Regions from separate parts of the Glycomyces sp. NPDC021274 genome, predicted to be linked through region 1. Evidence: riboswitches for the same ligand, from Rfam matches in the RefSeq annotation. Region 1 holds a riboswitch; the other holds the start of a gene.
The links. Region 1 has a riboswitch for thiamine pyrophosphate ahead of thiE (thiamine phosphate synthase). Riboswitches for the same ligand answer to the same signal wherever they lie in the genome.
Positions count from the first base shown of each region.

Region 2: it holds a riboswitch for thiamine pyrophosphate, as region 1 does, so the genes downstream of both, AB0I03_RS16930 (ECF transporter S component) here and thiE (thiamine phosphate synthase) in region 1, are expected to answer to the same signal.

Region 1 covers NZ_JBFADC010000001.1:788,725-798,358, reverse strand. The annotation lists gene AB0I03_RS03625 (extracellular solute-binding protein) at 1-757, shown strand, start outside; gene AB0I03_RS03620 (sugar ABC transporter permease) at 848-1,795, shown strand; gene AB0I03_RS03615 (carbohydrate ABC transporter permease) at 1,792-2,628, shown strand; gene AB0I03_RS03610 (family 1 glycosylhydrolase) at 2,670-3,914, shown strand; TPP riboswitch at 3,997-4,103, shown strand; partial or broken gene thiE (thiamine phosphate synthase) at 4,378-4,932, shown strand; gene AB0I03_RS03600 (FAD-dependent oxidoreductase) at 5,190-6,854, shown strand; gene thiS (sulfur carrier protein ThiS) at 6,851-7,042, shown strand; gene AB0I03_RS03590 (thiazole synthase) at 7,045-7,851, shown strand; gene thiD (bifunctional hydroxymethylpyrimidine kinase/phosphomethylpyrimidine kinase) at 7,848-9,191, shown strand; gene thiC (phosphomethylpyrimidine synthase ThiC) at 9,283-9,634, shown strand, end outside.
Region 2 covers NZ_JBFADC010000007.1:100,957-110,590, forward strand. The annotation lists gene AB0I03_RS16915 (DEAD/DEAH box helicase) at 1-658, opposite strand, end outside; gene AB0I03_RS16920 (DUF1349 domain-containing protein) at 715-1,341, shown strand; gene AB0I03_RS16925 (MGMT family protein) at 1,444-1,821, opposite strand; TPP riboswitch at 1,933-2,035, shown strand; gene AB0I03_RS16930 (ECF transporter S component) at 2,067-2,669, shown strand; gene AB0I03_RS16935 (ATP-binding cassette domain-containing protein) at 2,677-4,116, shown strand; gene AB0I03_RS16940 (energy-coupling factor transporter transmembrane component T) at 4,113-4,913, shown strand; gene AB0I03_RS16945 (MBL fold metallo-hydrolase) at 5,213-5,833, opposite strand; gene AB0I03_RS16950 (ABC transporter ATP-binding protein) at 6,141-7,964, opposite strand; gene AB0I03_RS16955 (ABC transporter ATP-binding protein) at 7,967-9,634, opposite strand, start outside.

The DNA of each region.
Region 1 (9,634 bases):
GGCCACCTGGGACGAGTGGGTCGCCGCCGCCAAGCAGCTCACTGTGGACGAAGACGGCGACGGCACCCCGGAGCAGTACGGAGTGGTCCTGCCCGACCACGCCACCGTCGCCAATGGACTCTGGCCGTCCCTGTTCTACGGCAACGGCGGTGACATCGTGAGCGAGGGGATCGACGCGGTCATCGATTCGCCCGAGAACGCCGCGACGCTCGAGTACTGGCGTGCGGCCATTGTGGATGACAAGATCTCGCCCACCGGCATCGACGGCGTCGGCGCCGACGAGCTGTTCGGCGCCGGCAAGGCCGCCATGACCATCGGCGGCCCCTGGATGGCCTCCATCGCCGCTGAGAACGGCATCGAGTGCGCCATCGCCGCGATCCCGGCCGGGCCCGCGACCCAGGCCGCCTCCGCCATCGGCGTCTCCATGGCCGTCACGGTGGACGCGGACGACAACGCCCGCGCCGCCGCCGAGCAGTTCTTCGCGTTCTTCCTGAACGACGAGAACGCCGCCGCCTGGTCGCTCGGGTCCGGCTGGCCGCCGCTGCGCACCGACGTGCCCGCCGAAGCGGTCAACTCGAACGCGGTCGTCGCCTCGCTGACCGAGATCGCCGACCTCGGCCGCCCGCTCCTGCCCGGCGTCGTCAACAGCGTCGACGTGCTCGCCGCCGTGGACGAGCTGACCCAGCGCGCCATCGCGGGCGACGACATCGCCGACCTGCTCGCCCAGGCCCAGGAGACCATCCAGAACGCGCTCTAGCCAGGCCGGAACGAAGTCCGAACAGGACAGCGACCGGCGGGGACGCCGCCCCTCGGCGTCCCCGCCGCACCAAGGGGAGTGAAGGAGACCATGACCACCGCACCACCGACGGGCCGGCGGTACCGCCCGCCCGCACCGCTGGGCGGACGCCGCCGCGCCGACAGTCCCGCGCACCGCACCGCCAAAGCCGCCGCGTTCCTCGCCCCGGCCCTGATCGTCCTGGGCGCGTTCACGATCTGGCCCATGCTCTCGGCGCTACGACTGTCCTTCACGGACGCCAGCGGCTTCGGCGACCCCGAGTTCATCGGCCTGGAGAACTACATCGGGGTCTTCACCGACCCCGACATCCTCAACGCCGTCACGAACACCGCGCTCTACACCGTGCTGTTCACGCCCGTCGCGGTCGTCGCCGCGCTCGGGCTCGCGCTGCTGCTCAACAATCCGCGCCTGCCCTTCCGGGGCTTCTTCCGCACCGCCCTGTTCGTGCCGTTCGTGGTCTCGTTCTCCGTGGCCGCCTTCGCCTGGAGCTACCTCGTCGACCCGCAGGTCGGCCTGCTCAACTACTGGCTGCGCGGCCTCGGCATCCAGATCGGCAACGTCCTGGAGGACCCGCACCTGGCCATGCCCATGGTCGTGCTCGTCGCCGTCTGGAAGCTCTTCGGCTTCTACTTCGTGATCTTCCTGGCGGGCCTGCAGGACATCCCGACCTCGGTCTACGAGGCGGCCCGCATGGACGGCGCGGGCGCGTGGTCGCGCCTGCGCAACGTCACCCTCCCGATGCTGTCGAACACGATGGCGTTCGTGCTCATCTTCGCGATGATCGCCGCGCTCCAGGCCTTCGACCAGATCTACGTGATGACCGGCGGCGGCCCTTACGGCAGCACCCAGACCCTCGTCATGGAGATCTACGAGTCCGGCTTCCGCAAACTCGACATCGGCTTCGCCTCGGCGTTGTCGTACGTGCTGCTGGCCGCGACCCTGCTGCTGAGCCTCGCGCAGTTCGTGTTCTTCGGCCGCAAAGAAAAGGACCTGGCATGAGGACGCGACTCCGGGGACTCAAGCCCTCCACTGTGCTCACGACGATCGCGTTCGTCGTCGTCACCGCCCTGGTGCTGCTGCCGATCGCGATCATCGTGCTCACCGCGTTCAAGCCCGCGGCCGAGGTCAACGCCTACCCGCCGAGCCTGCTGCCCGGCGACTGGACGCTCGACAACCTCAAGACCGTGACCTCCGAGCTGCCGTTCGCGCGACTGGTCGGCAACAGCTTCGTGTTCGCCGGCGGGGTCACGCTCTTCGCGCTCGTCTTCGACTCGCTCGCGGCATACGCCTTGGCGCGCTTGGACTTCAGGGGACGCAAGCTCCTGCTCATCGTCATCATCGCGACGCTGATGATCCCGTTCCAGGCCACGCTCATCCCGCTGTACCAGCTCGTGGCCGACCTCGGCTGGGTGAACACGTACACCGGGCTCATCGCGCCGCGCGCCGCCGACGCGTTCGGGATCTTCTTCCTGCGCCAGTTCTTCCTCGCGCTCCCGCGCGACATCGACCAGGCCGCGCGCATCGACGGCGCGGGGGAGTTCCGGATCTTCCGGTCCATTGTGCTCCCCAACGCCGTCCCCGCCCTGCTCACCTTGGGGCTCTTCACCTTCGTCAACAACTGGAACGACCTGCTGTGGCCGCTGGTGTTCACCACCGACGCCGAGATGGGCACCATCACCTCCGGCCTGACGCAGCTCACCGGACCCAGCGGCATCGTGCCCCACGGCGTGATGATGGCCGGCTCGCTCATCGCGATCCTGCCGCTCGTCATCGCGTTCCTCTTCATCCAGCGGCGCTTCATCGAGAACATCGCAACGACAGGACTCAAATGACCGGCTCCCCCAATTGGCCCCTCGGCGACGCTCGCGGAGCTGTGAATTGGCACCGCGACGGCGGCCTGCACTTCGCCGTCGGTGTCGAGGACACCTTCGTGCCCCAGGCCGGGCCGGGCGAGCGGCCGATCGACGAGTACGAGCTCACCGAGCACTACGACCGGTGGCACGCCGACCTCGGCCTCGCCGTCGAGGCGGGCGCCGAGCTCGTGCGGTGGGGCGTGCCGTGGCATCGCATCCAGCCCGAACCCGGCCGCTGGGACTGGGAATGGCTCGACCGCGTCATGGACCGCTACGCCGAGCTCCACCTTCGGCCCATTGTGGACCTCATGCACTACGGCACTCCACTGTGGTTGGAACGGCAGTTCGCCAATCCGGACTACCCGAAGCTCGTCGCCGAGTACTCCGCCCGCGTCGCCGAACGCTACGCGCACCTCGGCGTCCACGACTACACGCCGGTGAACGAGCCGATGATCCACGCGCTCTTCTCCGGCGAGTACGCGTACTGGCCCCCGTACCTCTCAGGGCCGCAAGGGCTCAGCACCATGGTCGGGCAGCTCGCCCGCGGCTTCGTGCTCGCCCAGCGCGCCATGCGCGACGTCCTCGGCGACCGCGGCGTCTTCGTCCACGTCGACGCCGGCATGCGCTACGTCGGCGACACCGAAGTCCCGGAGCACCGCGAGCACGCGGCCCGCCTGAAGAACCAGGTCTTCCTCGTCGAAGACCTCGTCACCGGCCGCGTCGACGACGCCCACCCGCTCACGCCGCACCTGCGTGCCAACGGGTGGAACGACGCCGACCTCGCCTGGTTCGCCGAGGCGCCCGTGCTCCCCGACGTCATGGGCGTCAACTACTACCCGCGCCACTCGACCGAGGTCTTCGAGGCCGGGGTCTTCCACGGCGGCGGCTTCCGCGACCCGCGCCCGACCCGCGACGACGGCGTCACCGGCCTGAACGAGCTCATACGCGAGGCCCACACCCGGTACGGGGCGCCGGTCATGCTGACCGAGACGTGCGTGACCGGATCGGTCAAGGAGCGGCTCGACTGGCTCGACGAATCCGTTGCGGCCCTGCACGACCTGCGCGCCTCCGGCGTCGACGTCGTCGGATACACGTGGTGGCCCCTGTTCGACATGTACGAATGGACCTACCGCCATTCGGAGCAGCCGCGCGAGGCGCACCGGCTCACCATGGGGCTGTGGCGACTCGAGGAGCGGGAGACGGGCCTTGAACGCGTCCGGACCGACATCGTCGAGCGCTTCCGCCACCACGCGACCGGCGGGTAGCCGGAGAGCGGCGGTGTCCAGTACCTGACACCGCACTTGCGAAAGGTCCTCGCGATGACGTAGCGTAACGGCCGTAAACGAATAAAACCCACGGGAGTCCGATGCATCGGGCTGAGAGGGGACTTGGTAGTCCCGACCGTCGAACCTGATCCAGATCATGCTGGCGCAGGGAGAAGGAGCTATGCGCGCTACTCGTCTACCCCGACTTCACGTCATCACCGACACCCGCGGACCGGTCGCACCGCCGAACACGCCGCGATTCGGCGCAACGCTCCGTGACCCGGTCCTCGGACTCGCTGACTCCCTTGCCGTGTCGCTCGAACCGACCGCCGTCCCTCCGGCCGCCGGGCCGATCCTCCAAGCGCCGCAGGGAGTGGTCTCCCTGCAACGCGACGTGCTGGCCGTGACCGGCTCGGCCGGGCCGGGGCGCGACGCCGTCAGCTTTGCCACGCACCGCGATCCGCTGCTCGCGATCGAGGCCGCGCTGGCGGCGGGGGCGCGCCTCGTCCAGGTCCGGCCCGAGGATCACTACACCGATCGGGCGGCCTTCGACCTCGCGACCGCGATCGCTGCGCTCTGCGACCAGTACGGGGCGGTCTGCCTGGTCAACGACCGGGTGCACATCGCGCAGGCGGTCGGCGCCGACGGCGTCCACCTCGGCGCGGACGACCTTCCCCTCGACGCGGCGCGCCGCATCCTTCCCGCCGCTTCGATCATCGGCGGCACCGCCCGCGACCCGGAATCGGCCCGAGCCGCCCGTCGCGCCGGGGCGACCTATCTCGGTGTCGGACCGGTCTGGGGGACCACGACGAAAGCCGGTCTGCCGCAACCGATCGGGCTTGAAGGCCTGGCCGCGGTCTGCGAGGCCGTCGACCTGCCGGTGATCGCCATCGGCGGCATCACCGCCGAGCGCGCGGCGCTGTGCCGACAGGCCGGAGCCCATGGTGTGGCGGTCGTCGGCGCGATCGCGGGTGCCGCCGACCCGCGCCAGGCGACGGTGGAACTCCTTGAAGCCGTGGGGGAGAGCCCGGAGGCAGCACACGACGACGGCAGCCGAGACTGGCGGGCCGCAGGCGGTTCGCGCGGTGAGCGCTTCGGCGCGGTCGGCGTTCGGAACACCGGCCACGGCGATCCGGACGCAGGAGACCGGCAGGTCGGGCACCGCTCTGCCGATCATCACGCCCTGCCGGTCGCCGGGGACACCATGCACGATCACCTCGGCGGCCGGAGCGAAGCGCCCGATACCGGCCTCCTGCGAGGGGTGGGCGAGGCCTGATGCGCATCGCCATCGTCGGCGCCGGCTCGATCGGGCTCGCCGTCGCGTGGCGGGCCGCCCAGTCCGGGGCCGAGGTCGTCGTGCACGACCCCGATCCGGGCTCGGGCGCCTCGCGCGTGGCCGCCGGCATGATCGCTCCCGTCACCGAATCCCATTACGGCGAGGAGGCACTCGGCCCGTTCATGGCCGAATCGGCCGACGCCTGGCCCGACTTTGCCCGCGAACTTGAAGCGGCCTCCGGCCTGCACCTCGGCTTCCGCGACGTGCCGACGCTCGTCGTCGGCGTCGAGGACGGCGACCGCGCTGAGATCGACCGGCAGGCGGCGCTGTACCGGTTCACCGCAAGGAACGTCGAAACGCTGTCGGCGCGCGCCGCTCGCAAGGTCGAGCCGCTGCTGAGCCACCGGGTGCGTGGCGGCGTGCTCGCGCCGGAGGACCGGGCCGTGGATCCGCGAGTAGTACATGACGCACTACTGATCGCGGCGGAGCGGGCCGGGGTGGCATTGCGCACCGAGCGCGTCGACGCCCTCGCGGCGCTCGACGCCGACCAGGTGGTCATCGCGGCCGGCTGCGGATCGGCGAGATTTTTCGGTGCGGGTGCGGGTGCGGGTGCGGGTGCGGGTGCGGGTGCGGGTGCGGGTGCGGGTGCGGGTGCGGGTCGGAGATCGGACTGGGGCCCGGACCTGATGGGTTCACTCGGCGATGGCGATGGCGATGGCGATGGCGACCGTGGCGGCAACCGGGATGACGGTTACGGCGATCGAGCGATCGACGGGGACCGCGGGAGCCGCGACCGCGAGAACGAGCATGCCACCGCCGCCTCGTGGCATCTGCCGGTGCGGCCGGTGCGCGGCGCGGTGCTGCGGCTCCGGGCGGTCGGCGACCAGCCGGTGCCCCGAACCACCGTGCGCGGCTTCGTGAAAGGGCACCCGATCTACATCGTCACCCGCGAAAGCGGCGAGATCGTGGTCGGCGCCTCGAGCGACGAACGCGGGTTCGACCAGCGCACCGGCACCGCCGGAGCCGTGTACGACCTGCTGCGCCGCTCGATCGAGCTCGTGCCCGAGATCGCTGAATACCACCTCGATGAGGTGAGCGTCGGCTTCCGCCCCGGCACCCCGGACAACCTGCCCCTCATCGGCCGCCTCGACGAGCGGACCGTGGCCGCCACCGGCCACTACCGCAACGGCATCGCCCTCATCCCCGCGACAGCGACCGCAGTCGCCGCGCTGCTCAACGGAAACGAGAAGGCGGTCCCGGCGGCCTTCGACCCGCGTCGCTTCGGGACGGCGCAGGACCAGCGCTCGGATCGCTCGCCGCGGATCAATCTGTCGGAACAGCAGCGCGCCGAATGCGAGCCGTCCGAGGAGCAGCGCGCAGGAGCTCTGGCGCGGATCGAGGAAGCCGACAGGCGAGATGCGGTCAGCGCTGCGCCGGACCAGAGCGCCGACGCGCAATCGGCGAGCGGTCCGCCGCGTCGCGACGAGCTGCGACCGTCGCGAGCGGACCCGTTCGAGGGCAGCGACCAGCGCCACGCCGCGCCGTTCGCAGGCGCCCCCGAATCAAGGGTGCCCGGCGGGTCTGACAAATCCGGTGACCGCCCACCGCGCAGCGGCTCCGATGCGGCCGAATCCAATTCCACCCACGAGGAGGCTGACTCATGAAGATCGAGGTCAACGGCGAAGCGCGCGAAGGCATCGCCACCATCACCGACGCGGTCGCCGCCGTCACCACCGCGCGCCGGGGCATCGCCGTGGCGCTCAACGGGGAAGTCGTGCCGCGGTCCGAATGGGACCGTCCGCTCGCCGACGGCGACGCTGTCGAAGTGCTCACCGCGACCCAAGGAGGCTAGCCATGCCACAGCACGCCACCGCCCGCACCGACCCGACCCGCGACGCCGACCTGAAGATCGCCGACAAGACCTTCACGTCGCGCCTCATCCTCGGCACCGGCGGCGCCGCCAACCACGCCCAGCTCGCCGAGGCGATCACCGCCTCCGGCACCGAGCTCGTCACCGTCGCGCTGCGTCGCGTCGACCCCGGCGCGTCCGGGTCCCTCCTCGACGTCATCGAACGCTGCGGGGTCGAACTCCTCCCCAACACCGCCGGGTGCTTCACCGCGGAGCAGGCCGTGCGCACCGCCAAACTCGCCCGTGAAGCATTCGGCACCAACTGGATCAAGCTCGAGGTCATCGGTGACGAGGACACCCTCCTCCCCGATCCCGTCGAACTCCTCGACGCCGCCGAGACCCTGGTCGCCGACGGGTTCACCGTTCTGCCCTACACGAGTGACGACCCGGTGCTGGCCCGCCGCCTGGAGGACGCCGGGTGCGCCGCGGTGATGCCCCTCGCCGCGCCCATCGGCACCGGCCTCGGCGTGCGCAACCCGCACAACATGGCGCTGATCTGCGAGAACGCCAACGTGCCGGTCGTCTGCGACGCCGGGATCGGCACCGCTTCGGATGCCGCGCTGGCGATGGAGCTCGGCTGCTCGGCGGTCCTCCTCGCCACCGCGGTGACCCGCGCCGCCGACCCCGCGCTCATGGCCGCCGCGATGCGCGATGCCGTGAGCGCCGGCCGCGCCGCCCGTCTCGCGGGCCGCATTCCCAAGCGCCACTTGGCCAATGCCTCATCGAGCTTCGAGGGGATGGCCGACCTGTGAGCCGCGCAGCATCGGGAAAGTCGCAGCGGCAGCCGCCCGTGGCGCTGACCATCGCCGGGTCCGACTCCGGCGGCGGCGCGGGCATCCAAGCGGACCTGCATACGTTCGCTGCGCATGGCGTGTACGGCACCAGCGTCATCACCGCGATCACCGCGCAGAACACGCGCGGTGTCACCGCCGCCGAGGCGGTGGGGGTGGATCTGGTTCAGGCCCAACTGGATGCGGTCCTCGGCGACTTCTCGGTCGCGGCGGTCAAGACCGGGATGCTGGGCGGCGACGCGCTGCTCGCGCTCGTCGCGCAGTACGGCGAGGCCGAGCGGCTGCCGAACCTCGTGGTCGACCCGGTGATGGTCACGACGACCGGCGACTCGCTGTTCGCGGGCGACCCGGCCGCGTACCTCGCGCGGCTCGGCCCGCTCGCGACCCTCTTGACGCCCAACCTGATCGAAGCGCGACAACTCCTCGGCCGCGAGATCACCACGGTCGACGACATGCGCGAGGCCGCCCGCGCCCTGGCGACTTACGGGCCGCGAGCAGTGCTGGTCAAGGGCGGTCACCGCGAGGAGGACGCCGGTCTGGCGCAGCGCAGCGGCGTGGACGAGGGCGAACCGACGAGTGGCGGTCGCGGTGAGCGCATCAGCGTCCGCGGGTCGGAGGACACCGGGGGACCGCCGAGCGGCCCGGGTGAGCCTGGCGGAATGCGAAGCGGCCGGGGTGAGCGCCGCGACGATCCGCGCACCTCGGGTGGAACCGCCGGCGCCGCAGGCGGTTCGGGCTCGGCGATCGACGTGCTGTGGTGCGACGGCCGGATGCTCGAATTGACGGCGCCGCGGGTCGCGACCCGCAACGACCACGGCACGGGGTGCACGCTCGCCTCGGCGATCGCGGCGCGGCTCGCGCTCGGACACCCGCTGCCGCAAGCGGTCTCGGGCGCGAAGACGTACGTGACCGAGGCGTTGCAGGCCGCAGCGGACTGGCGGCTCGGCCTCGGCCCAGGGCCGGTCCATCACCATCATGCGCATTTACCGCCCGCGCACATCGCGGAAGCCGCGCGCCGCGGATCGAGGAACGCGAGATTCACCCGGGACTCTGCGCACTCCCGAGCCGCACCACCACCGCGGCAAAGGCGCGCCGAGCGGTCGTCTCGGCGCGACCGGCGCAACGCGGCGGGCGGGTTCCGCCCGTGGCCGCTGCGGGTGGTCCTGCAAGGGGCCGCTCCGGCGCAAGCGGCCCAGGTCGACGGGTGCCGCACGCGCTCTCGCGTTCCGCAGCGCCGCTTGGTTTCCGGGGACGCCGAAGGCGCTATTGGCGATTCGGTGGGCCCCCGGTTCCAACCCTGACATCGGGGTCTGACACTGCCGCGCCGCTCACGATTCGAACAGTGCGCGCGGACCGATCGAGATTCGTATCGAACCACTGCAAGGAGACAGCATGAACGCCAGAAGCAAGGTCTACGCCGAAGGCCCGCGTCCCGACATCCAGGTGCCGTTCACCCAGGTCGAGCTGGCCGGCGGCGAGCCGCCGGTCCGGCTCTACGACACGTCCGGGCCCGGGTCCGATCCCGAGGTGGGGCTGCCGAAGCTGCGCGCGGGCTGGATCGCCGAGCGCGCCGGAGCCGCGTCGAGCACGATCGAGCACGAAGGCGACCAGCTCGACTGCCCCACGCAGCTCCACTACGCCAAGCAGGGCATCGTCACCCCTGAGATGGAGTTCGTCGCCGTCCGCGAAGGCCTCGAGGCCGAGTTCGTGCGCGCCGAGATCGCCGCCGGCCGGGCGATCCTGC
Region 2 (9,634 bases), on a different contig from region 1:
CGCGGAGCACGAGCGTGGCGGCGTCCCGCTTGTCCAGTTGCTCGGCGATGTCGTCGGAGACGCGGGCGTTCGCGGTGGCGGTGGTCGCCAGGACCGGGACGCTGTCGGGCAGGTCCTCGATGAAGGTGGCGATGCGCCGGTAGTCGGGCCGGAAGTCGTGGCCCCAGTCGGAGATGCAGTGGGCCTCGTCGACGACGAGCATGCCGCACCCGGCGGCGAGTTTGGGCAGCTGGTAGTCGCGGAACGCGGGGTTGTTGAGGCGCTCGGGGCTGATGAGCAGCACGTCGACCGCGTCTTCGGCGATGGCCTCGGCGATCGCGTCCCAGTCCTCGGGGTTGGCCGAGTTGATGGTGCGGGCGCGCACCCCGGCGCGCTCGGCGGCCTCGATCTGATTGCGCATGAGCGCGAGCAGGGGCGAGACGATCACCGTGGGGCCGGCGCCGCGGCGGCGCAGGAGCGAGGTGGCCGTGAAGTACACCGCGGACTTGCCGAATCCGGTGCGCTGCACCAGGAGTACGCGGCGGCCGCTGTCGCCCGGTTCCTTGTCGCAGAGCGCCTCGATCGCCCGCCATTGGTCTTCGCGGAGCCGCGCGTGCTCGCCCGCGAGGGCGCGCAGCAGTGTCTCGGCTTCGTCTCTGAGCGTCGCTGTTCCTGCCATAGGGACCGTTGTACCGCACTGGTGTGACGGCCCGTGACGACAGTAGGCTCGGAGCGATGGACGATGTGGCACTGATCGACAATCCGGCGGCTGCGAAGCTCGCGGGTCGTGAACTGGCGTGGAAGTCCGGCGCGTGGACGACGCTGCCGGTCGCGGCGCAGGAGTCCGAGGGCGGACTGCTGGTCACCGCGGCCGAGGGCAGCGACGCGTGGCGGCACACCGGGTACGGGTTCGTCCATGAGGACGAGCACGCGCTCCTGGACGACTGGGACCGCGGCAGCGCGGTCGAGGTGCGTTTCGTCGCGGCGTTCGAGGCGCAGTTCGACCAGGCCGGCCTGATGGTCCGCGTCGACGCCGAGCACTGGATCAAGGCCGGGGTCGAGTTCGCCGACGGCGCGCCGCAAGTGGGCGCCGTGGTCACCTCGGGGAAGTCCGACTGGTCGGTCGCGCCGGTGCCCGACTGGGCCGGCCGCGAGGTCACCATCCGGGCCAGCCGCCTCGAGGACGCGGTCGTCATCCGCGCCCGCGTCGACGAGGAGCCCTGGCGACTCGTGCGCCTCGCCCCGCTCGATCCCGCCGCCGCGGCGAAGGCGGGACCCTACTGCTGCGCGCCGAGCCGCGCCGGCCTCACCGTGGCCTTCACGTCATGGCGACTCACGGAAGCGGACGCGGCGCTGCACTGAAGCTGAGCTTCGTTCTCATCTTGTTCGAGGGATCGATGGTCACACCCGCCCGGTACTTTTGCGCCAGGGGTCCCTAAGACCGGAAATATCACGATATAGGGGTTATTTCCAGTCTTCCTCATCGTCTGGTGTCGGCTCGTCCTCGTCGAGTTCGGTCGCGAGGAGCTTCAGGTCGTAGACCGACATGCGCTGGGAGCGGTCGGCGCGGCCCTTCGCGCTCACCGTCACGCCGTCCGACCGCAGGAGGTCGGGCACATCACGGCCGCTGCGGCCGTCGGCCCAGCGGAAGCCCTCCGAGACCGTGCCGCCCGCCGTGAGGACCCGGTACGCCTGCGGCACATCACCGTCCCGCATGTACGCCCCGACCTGCCGGGGGCCCGTGCCGATCAGCTCCGCGAGATCACCGTACGAAGTCCAGGTGCCCTCCGGCAGCGCCGCCACGACCCGCCGCACCCGCTCCCAATCCCGTTCAGTCGTCACCACGGCAATCTACCCAGCCCGGCCGACGCCCCCGCCCCCGATCTCGCCCGGGCGGCGGGCGCCACCTGTCGGGATCGCCTCGGGTCACGAACCGTCGCCTGGTGTTAACGTCGGAAGCGACAGGGGAGCCGATTGGCTGAGAGTGCGGAACCGACCGCAGACCCTCACACCTGATCCGGGTAATACCGGCGTAGGAAGTCGTCGCCGCTGTCGCGCAATGCCCGCATACCTCGAAAGGCAAGCCCATGCCCGACAGCACTGCCCTCGCCCACCCCGGCCGCTGGCGCACCGTCGACATCCTCACCTGCGCCGTCCTCGCCGTCGCCTTCGGCGTCGTCTTCTGGGCCTGGGGATTCGTCTGGAACGGCCTGGACCCCGTCCTCGCGTTCTACCCGCCCCTCAAGTCGATCCTCAACGGCGTCTGGCTCATCCCCGCCGTGCTCGCCCCCCTGATCGTCCGCCGCGCCGGCGCCGGACTCCTCACCGAAGCCCTGGCCGCCACCGTCTCGGCGCTCCTCGGCTCCTTCTGGGGCGTCGCCGTCATCCTCCAAGGCCTCCTCCAAGGCCTCGGCGGCGAACTCGCCTTCGCCGCGACCCGCTACCGCCGCTTCGGCACCCCCGTCGCCCTCGCCGGCGGCGCCCTCGCTGCCGTCGCACTCGCCTGGTTCGACGTCCGCAACTACTACCCCGGCGCCGACCTGTGGGCGTTCAAGGTCCCGTACTTCGCGCTCGCCATGCTCTCAGGCGCCCTCGTCGCCGGCCTCGGCTCCAAAGCCCTCGTCAAAGCCATGCTCCCCACCGGCGTCCTCGACCGCTTCCCCGCCGGCCGCGAACGCCAGCGGATCTGACCCCGCCATGATCCCGGTCGAATTCCGCGGCTTCGCCTGGCGCCACGCAGGCCGCCGCGCCCAGGCGGTCGCGGACGTCGACCTCCGTGTCGAACCCGGCGAGCGGGTCCTCCTGCTCGGCCCCTCCGGGTCCGGCAAGTCCACCCTGCTCGCCGCGCTCGCCGGACTCCTCACCGAGGACTCCGGCGAGCAGGACGGCGACGTCCTCATCGCGGGCTTGCCCGCCGCAGAGCAGCGCGACCGCGTCGGCATCCTCTTCCAGGACCCCGAAACGCAACTCGTCATGGCCCGCAGCGGCGACGACGTCGCCTTCGGCCTCGAGAACCAGGCCGTGCCCCGCGACCAGATCTGGCCCCGCGTCCACGAAGCCCTCGCAGCCGTCGGCTTCCCCTACGGCCCCGACCGGGCCACCCACGCCCTCTCCGGCGGCGAGCAGCAGCGCCTCGCCCTCGCCGGCGTCCTCGCCCGCCGCCCCGACCTCATCCTCCTCGACGAGCCCACCGCGAACCTCGACCCTGAAGGCGCCCAAGACGTCCGCGAAGCACTGCGGTCCGCGCTGGCCGAAAGCCAGGCCACCTTGATCGTGGTCGAGCACCGCGTCGCCGAGATCCTCGACCTGGTCGACCGCGTCATCGCCCTCGGCCCCGGCGGCACCCTCCTCGCCGACGGCCCCGCCGCGGCCGTCCTCGCTGAGCACGGCGATCACCTTGCCGCCCAAGGCGTCTGGGTCCCCGGCGTACCGCTGCCGACCCGACCGGCCCGCGCCGCCGGAGACCCGGCGCTCCGCGGCGACGCCCTGGCGTACGTGCACCCGGGCGCGGATCGGCCTGCCCTCGACGACGTCTTCTTCGAACTGCGCCAAGGCGAACTGCTCGCCGTCACCGGATCCAACGGCTCCGGCAAGTCCACCCTGGCGCTCCTCGCAGGCGGCCTCGCGAAGCCCACCCGCGGCGCCGCCACCGTGCCCGGTGAACCCCGGCCCCTGCACAAACTGCCCGCCCGGCGCCTGGCGACCCGCGTCGGCTCGGTCTTCCAGGACCCCGAGCACCAGTTCGTGACCGCGAGCGTCCGCGACGAACTCGCCTTCGGACCCCGCCAAGCGGGCTGGCCCAAGGACCGCATCGAAGCCCGCGTCGCCGAACTGCTCGAACGGCTCCGCCTCGCGCCCCTGGCCGACGCCAACCCCCACACCCTCTCCGGCGGCGAGGCCCGCCGCCTCTCCGTCGCCGGCGCACTCGCCGCCGCACCCGGCGTGCTCCTGCTCGACGAGCCCACCTTCGGCCAGGACCGGCGGACCTGGGGCGAACTCGTCGACCTCACCGCCGACATCCGCGACGAAGGCACCGCGCTCCTCGCCGTCACCCACGACCGCGACTTCGCCGCCGCCCTCGCCGGGCGCGAACTCGTCCTCGAACGCGGCCGCGTCGCCCAGGAGCGCCGCCGATGAGTCTGACCCTCGCGCCCGTCTGCGACGCCCAAGCGCCCATCGCCCGCGTCAACCCGGTGGCGAAACTCGCCGCCGCCACCGTCATATCGATCACCGCTCTCGTCGCCGCCGACTGGCTCACCCCGCTGCTCCTGCTCGCCGCGCTCATCGCGGCGGTCCCGTTCACCGGCATCCGCATCGCCGAACTCGCCCGCCGACTGCGCTGGCTCTGGTTCGCGGCCGCAGCGGTCGTTATCGTCAACGCGGTCTTCGCCGCCGAGCAGACCGGCCGCATCCTGATCGACTTCGGCCCCTTGACGATCAGCACCGGCGCGCTCCTCGACGGCACGGCCATCGGCCTGCGCGTCTGCGTCGCCGCCACCGCGGGCGTCCTCGGCTTCGCGACCACCGACCCGACCGATCTCGCGGACGCTCTGACGCAGCAGCTCCGCGCCCCCGCCCGGTTCACGCTCGGCGCGCTCGCCGCCCTGCGGCTGCTGCCGCTGCTCGGCGCAGAGTGGCAACAGATCACCGGCGCCCGCCGCGCGCGCGGCCTGGAAGGCGGCTGGAATCCGGTGCGGCGCGTGCGGCTCTTCGCCTCGACGATGTTCGCGCTCCTGGTCGGCGCGATCCGCCGGGCGGGCCGCCTCGCGGCCGCGATGGACGCGCGCGGATTCGACTCGGAGATCCCCAGAACCCATGCGCGCGAACAGCGAATGCGCCCGGCGGACTGGGTCGTCCTCGCGGGGGCGCTGCTCGTGTGCGGGGCGGCGATCGGTGTCAGCGCCGCCTACGGCGTCTTCACGGTCTTCAACTGAGCATCGCCGCAGCGTGAGTGCCGACATGGTCGTGAAGATCGTGGTCTGGGCCGCCGGCCGGGTCCGCTCCTGGTGCTCCGGGGAGGGGCTGCAAAGTCCTAAAGGGACACAAGTCGGTGCTGCGCGCGGGTGTCGCGGGCGATGCGTTCTCTTCGGGCCGGTGTCGGCTCGGCTGGAGGGCACGCCGCAAGTCGACCTGAGCCGGATTTTCGGGCCCCCGATGACAAGGGTGGGACGGGGGTACGACATCGCGGAGCGGTCCGACCTGGGTTACGTGTCGAACCGCCGGGTCCGGGGTCTCAGATGGTGACCGTCTCGCCGTCGGTGAGGCGCTGGAACGGGTCGCCGATGAGGTTGGTGAGCATGCGGTCGACGAGGACCATGCCGTCCTTGCTGAGGATCGCGTCGTGGATGGGGTGCACGACCGGGGCGTCGACCGTCCGGATGAAGTCGATGGCCTCGGAGAGCTTCATCCAGGTCGCGGCGACCGGCGCGAGCAGGACCCGGACGGGTTCGTCGGGGACCGTGAAGGCGTCGCCCGGGTGGAAGATTCCGTCCGCGAGGTAGCCGACGTTCGCCACCGCCGGAAGGTCCGGGTGGATCACTGCGTGCTGCCGACCGATGACCTTGACCTCGGTGCCCGCCACGGGGATCGTGTCGCCCTCGCTCACCACCGTGAACGGAAGCCTGCCGAGCACCTCGTTGAGGGATCCGGGCCCGTAGATCGTGGTCTCGGGCTGATCATCGAGGAGCCGACGCAGCTCCGGGTCGTTGCAGTGGTCCGGGTGCTGGTGGGTGATGAACACGGCCTCCGCGCCGTCGAGCGCCGCGGGATCGGAGAAGACGCCCGGATCGATCACGAAGGCACCGCCGTCGGTGTCGAATCGGACGCAGGAATGGCCGAACTTGGTGAGTCGCATGCCCTCACCGTAAAACGCCTGCGAGCGGTGAACCGCTCCTCTCGGAAAAATGCGACCGCTAATCCGGTTCTTTGCACTGGGAGCGTTTGCGATGCTGCGTCGCGTGAGCCGTGAGCCGTGAGCCGTGAGCCGTGAGCCGTGAGCCGTGAGCCGTGAGCCGTGAGCCGTGAGCCGTGAGCCGTGAGCCGTGAGCCGTGAGTTTGCGGGCGTCGTGGGCCGTGGCCGGTCGGCTGGACTTTCGCCCCGCCCGACCGGCCACGCCTCCTGGTTTCCTCGCCTTTCGCCGTTGCCTCGGCGAGCGCGCAGGTTACTTGCCGGCCGGCTCCTCCTCGATCGCGGGCTGCGCGAACTGGGCCTCGTAGAGGCGGGCGTACGCGCCGCCGGAAGCGAGGAGTTCGTCGTGGTCGCCTTGCTCGACGACGCGGCCATGCTCCATCACCACGATCACGTCGGCGTCGCGGATGGTCGAGAGCCGGTGGGCGATCACGAAACTCGTGCGGCCCTGCCGCAACGCGACCATGCCCTGCTGGACGAGCATCTCGGTGCGGGTGTCCACCGAGCTCGTGGCCTCATCCAGGATCAGGATCGACGGGTCAATGAGGAACGCCCGCGCGATCGTCACCAGCTGGCGTTCACCCGCACTCAGGCTGCCCTCCTCGGCGCCGACCACCGTGTCGTAGCCCTCAGGAAGGGTCCGGATGAAGTGGTCCGCGTGCGCCGCCGAAGCGGCCGCGACCACCTCCTCGCGGGTGGCCTCGGGCCTGCCGTAGGCGATGTTCTCGGCGATGGTGCCGTCGAACAGCCAGGTGTCCTGCAGGACCATGCCGATGCGCCGCCGCATCCGCTCGCGCTCGACCGTGGAGACGTCGATCCCGTCGACGGTGATCCGGCCCGCGTCGAGGTCGTAGAAGCGCATGAGCAGGTTGACGAGGGTGGTCTTCCCCGCGCCGGTCGGACCGACGATCGCCACGGTCTGACCCGGTTCGGCCGAGAGCCACAAGTGCTCGATGAGCGGCTCGTCCTCCAAGTAGCGGAACGAGACGTCCTCGAACGCGACCCTGCCGTGCACCGTGTCCAGCGCGGTGCCGGTGCCGACCGGGTCGGGCTGCTGCTCCTCGGCGTCGAGGAACTCGAAGACCCGCTCGCCCGAGGCGACCGCGGACTGGATCTGGCCGAACATGCCCGCGAGCATGTTCAGCGGGTTCGAAAACTGCCCGGTGTACTGGATGAACGCCTGGATCTGCCCGAAGGTGAGCACCGCCGCGGCCACCTGGAGCCCGCCGACCACGGCCACGAGCACGTACGTGACCGAGCCGAGGAAGCCCATCGCCGGGCCGAGCAGGCCCGCCACCCACTGGGCGCGCACGGTGTTCTCGTACAGCTCCTCGTTGTGCTCCTTGAACCGGGCCGCACCCTGGGCCTGACGGCCGAAGAGGGTCACGAGCTGATGCCCGGTGATCATCTCCTCCACGTGCCCGTTGAGCTTCCCGGTCGTCGCCCACTGCTTCGCGAACCGCGGCTGGCTGCGCTTGCCGATGACCCTCGCCGCGATCACCGTGAGCGGCATCGTCAGGAGCACCACGAGGGTGAGCAGCGGCGAGATCGTGAGCATCATGATCGGCACGCCGATGAGGAACAGCAGGCCCTGCACGACCCGCTGGGTCACCTGCCCCACGGTCTGCGTCAGGTTGTCGATGTCGTTGGTGACCCGCGAGAGCACCTCACCGCGCGAGCGGGAGTCGAAGTATCGCAACGGGAGCGCCGAGATCTTCCGATCGGCCTCCGCACGCAGCTCGAACGCCATCTCCTGCGCGAGCTTCGCGATCGTGCGGCCGTTGAGGACCGTGATTGCGAAGGTCGCCAGGGCCAGCACCACCGCGAGCCCGAGCAGCCGGGCCAGGCCCGTGAAGTCGAGGCCGGCGCCCGAGGTCGCGCCTTGGATCACGAGGTCAGTGGCGCGTCCGAGCACCGTGGGGATCGACAGCATTCCGGCGACCATGAGGACGCCGAAGCAGATCACCGAGGCGAGTCGCAGCGGGTTGCGCCGCAGGAGGTCGAGGATGCGGCGGACGGTGCCGCGGAAGTCCTCCGCCTTGGTCGAGCCCGGTGCGCCGGGCCTGGCTCCCATCATGGTCACAGCGCCTCCTGAAGGGTGAGTTGGGAGTTGACGATCTCGGCGTACACCGCATTGCCGGCGAGCAGTTCCTCGTGGGTGCCGGTCCCGGCCACGCGCCCGGCGTCGAGCACGACGATGCGGTCCGCGTCGCGGATGGTCGAGACCCGCTGGGCCACGATGACCTGCGCGGCGTCGGCGATGTCGGTGGCGAGCGCGGCCCGCAGCGCCGCGTCCGTGGCGGTGTCGAGTGCGGAGAACGAGTCGTCGAAGAGGTACACCTTGGGCCGCGCCACCAGGGTGCGGGCGATGGCCAGGCGCTGGCGCTGGCCGCCGGAGACGGTCGTGCCGCCCTGGCCGATGACGGTGTCGAGCCCGTCGGGCATGGCGCGCACGAACTCGGCCGCCTGAGCGGTCTCGAGCGCGCGCCAGAGGGCCTCGTCGCTCGCGTCCGGGTCGCCGTAGCGCAGGTTGGAGGCGACGGTGCCGGAGAACAGGTAGGCGCGCTGGGGGACGAGCCCGATGGTGCGGGCGATGAGGGCCCGGTCCATGTCGCGGACGTCGACGCCGTCGACGCGGACGTGCCCGGCGTCGACGTCGAAGAGGCGGGGGATGAGGTGGAGCAGGGTGGTCTTGCCCGCTCCGGTGGAGCCGATGACGGCGGTGGTCTGGCCGGGGCGGGCGATGAGGTCGACGCCGCGGAGGACGGCCTCTTCGGCTCCGGCGTACCGGAAGGTGACGCCCTCGAGTTCGAGTTCGCCGAGTCCGGCGAGTTCGGTGACTGGTTCGGCCGGGTTGGCGATGCTCGGGTCGGTGTCGAGGACTTCGCGGATGCGGCCGGCGGCGACTTTGGCGCGCGGGGCCATCATGAAGACGCCCATGGACATCATGACCGCGCCGAGGATCATCCCGGCGTAGGTGAGGAAGGCGATGAGGTCGCCGATCTGCATGGTGCCGTCCGCGATGCGGCCGGCGCCGATCCAGACGATGGCGATCGAGGTGAGGTTCCCGAACATCATTGCGGTGGCGCCGAAGAACGCTTGGACCCGGCCGACTTTGAGGGAGGCCGCGGTGAGTTCGGCGTTGGCCTCGCTGAAGCGCTGCTGCTCGTGGCCGTCGCGCACGAAGGCGCGGATGACGCGGATGCCGGTGATGTGCTCGCGCATGACGCGGTTGATGCCGTCGATGCACCGCTGCATGACGCGGCTGGCCGGGATCATGGCGATGACGATGAAGGCGATGGCGACGGCGACCACGGGGATGGCGGCGAGGAGCACGCCGGTCATGGGCACGTCGAGGCTCAGCGCCAGCGCGAGGCCGCCGAAGGCGGCGATGGGCGCGGTCAGGAGCAGGGTGAGGGCCATGACGAGCATGGTGACGATCTGGGTGATGTCGTTGGTGGCGCGGGTGATGAGGGAGGGGGCGCCGAAGCGGTCCATCTCGGTGGCCGAGAAGCGCTGGACCTGGGCGAAGAGGTCGGCGCGGAGGTCGCGGCCGAGGCCCATGGCGGTGCGGGCGCCGAAGTAGACGGCGAAGCCGGAGGCGGCGATCTGGACGACGGTGACGGCGAGCATGAACGCGCCGTGGCGCAGGACGTAGGCCGTGTCGCCGGTGGCGACGCCGTGGTTCACGAGGTCGGCGTTGAGGGTCGGCACGTAGAGGGACGCGATGGTGCCGAGGATCTGGAG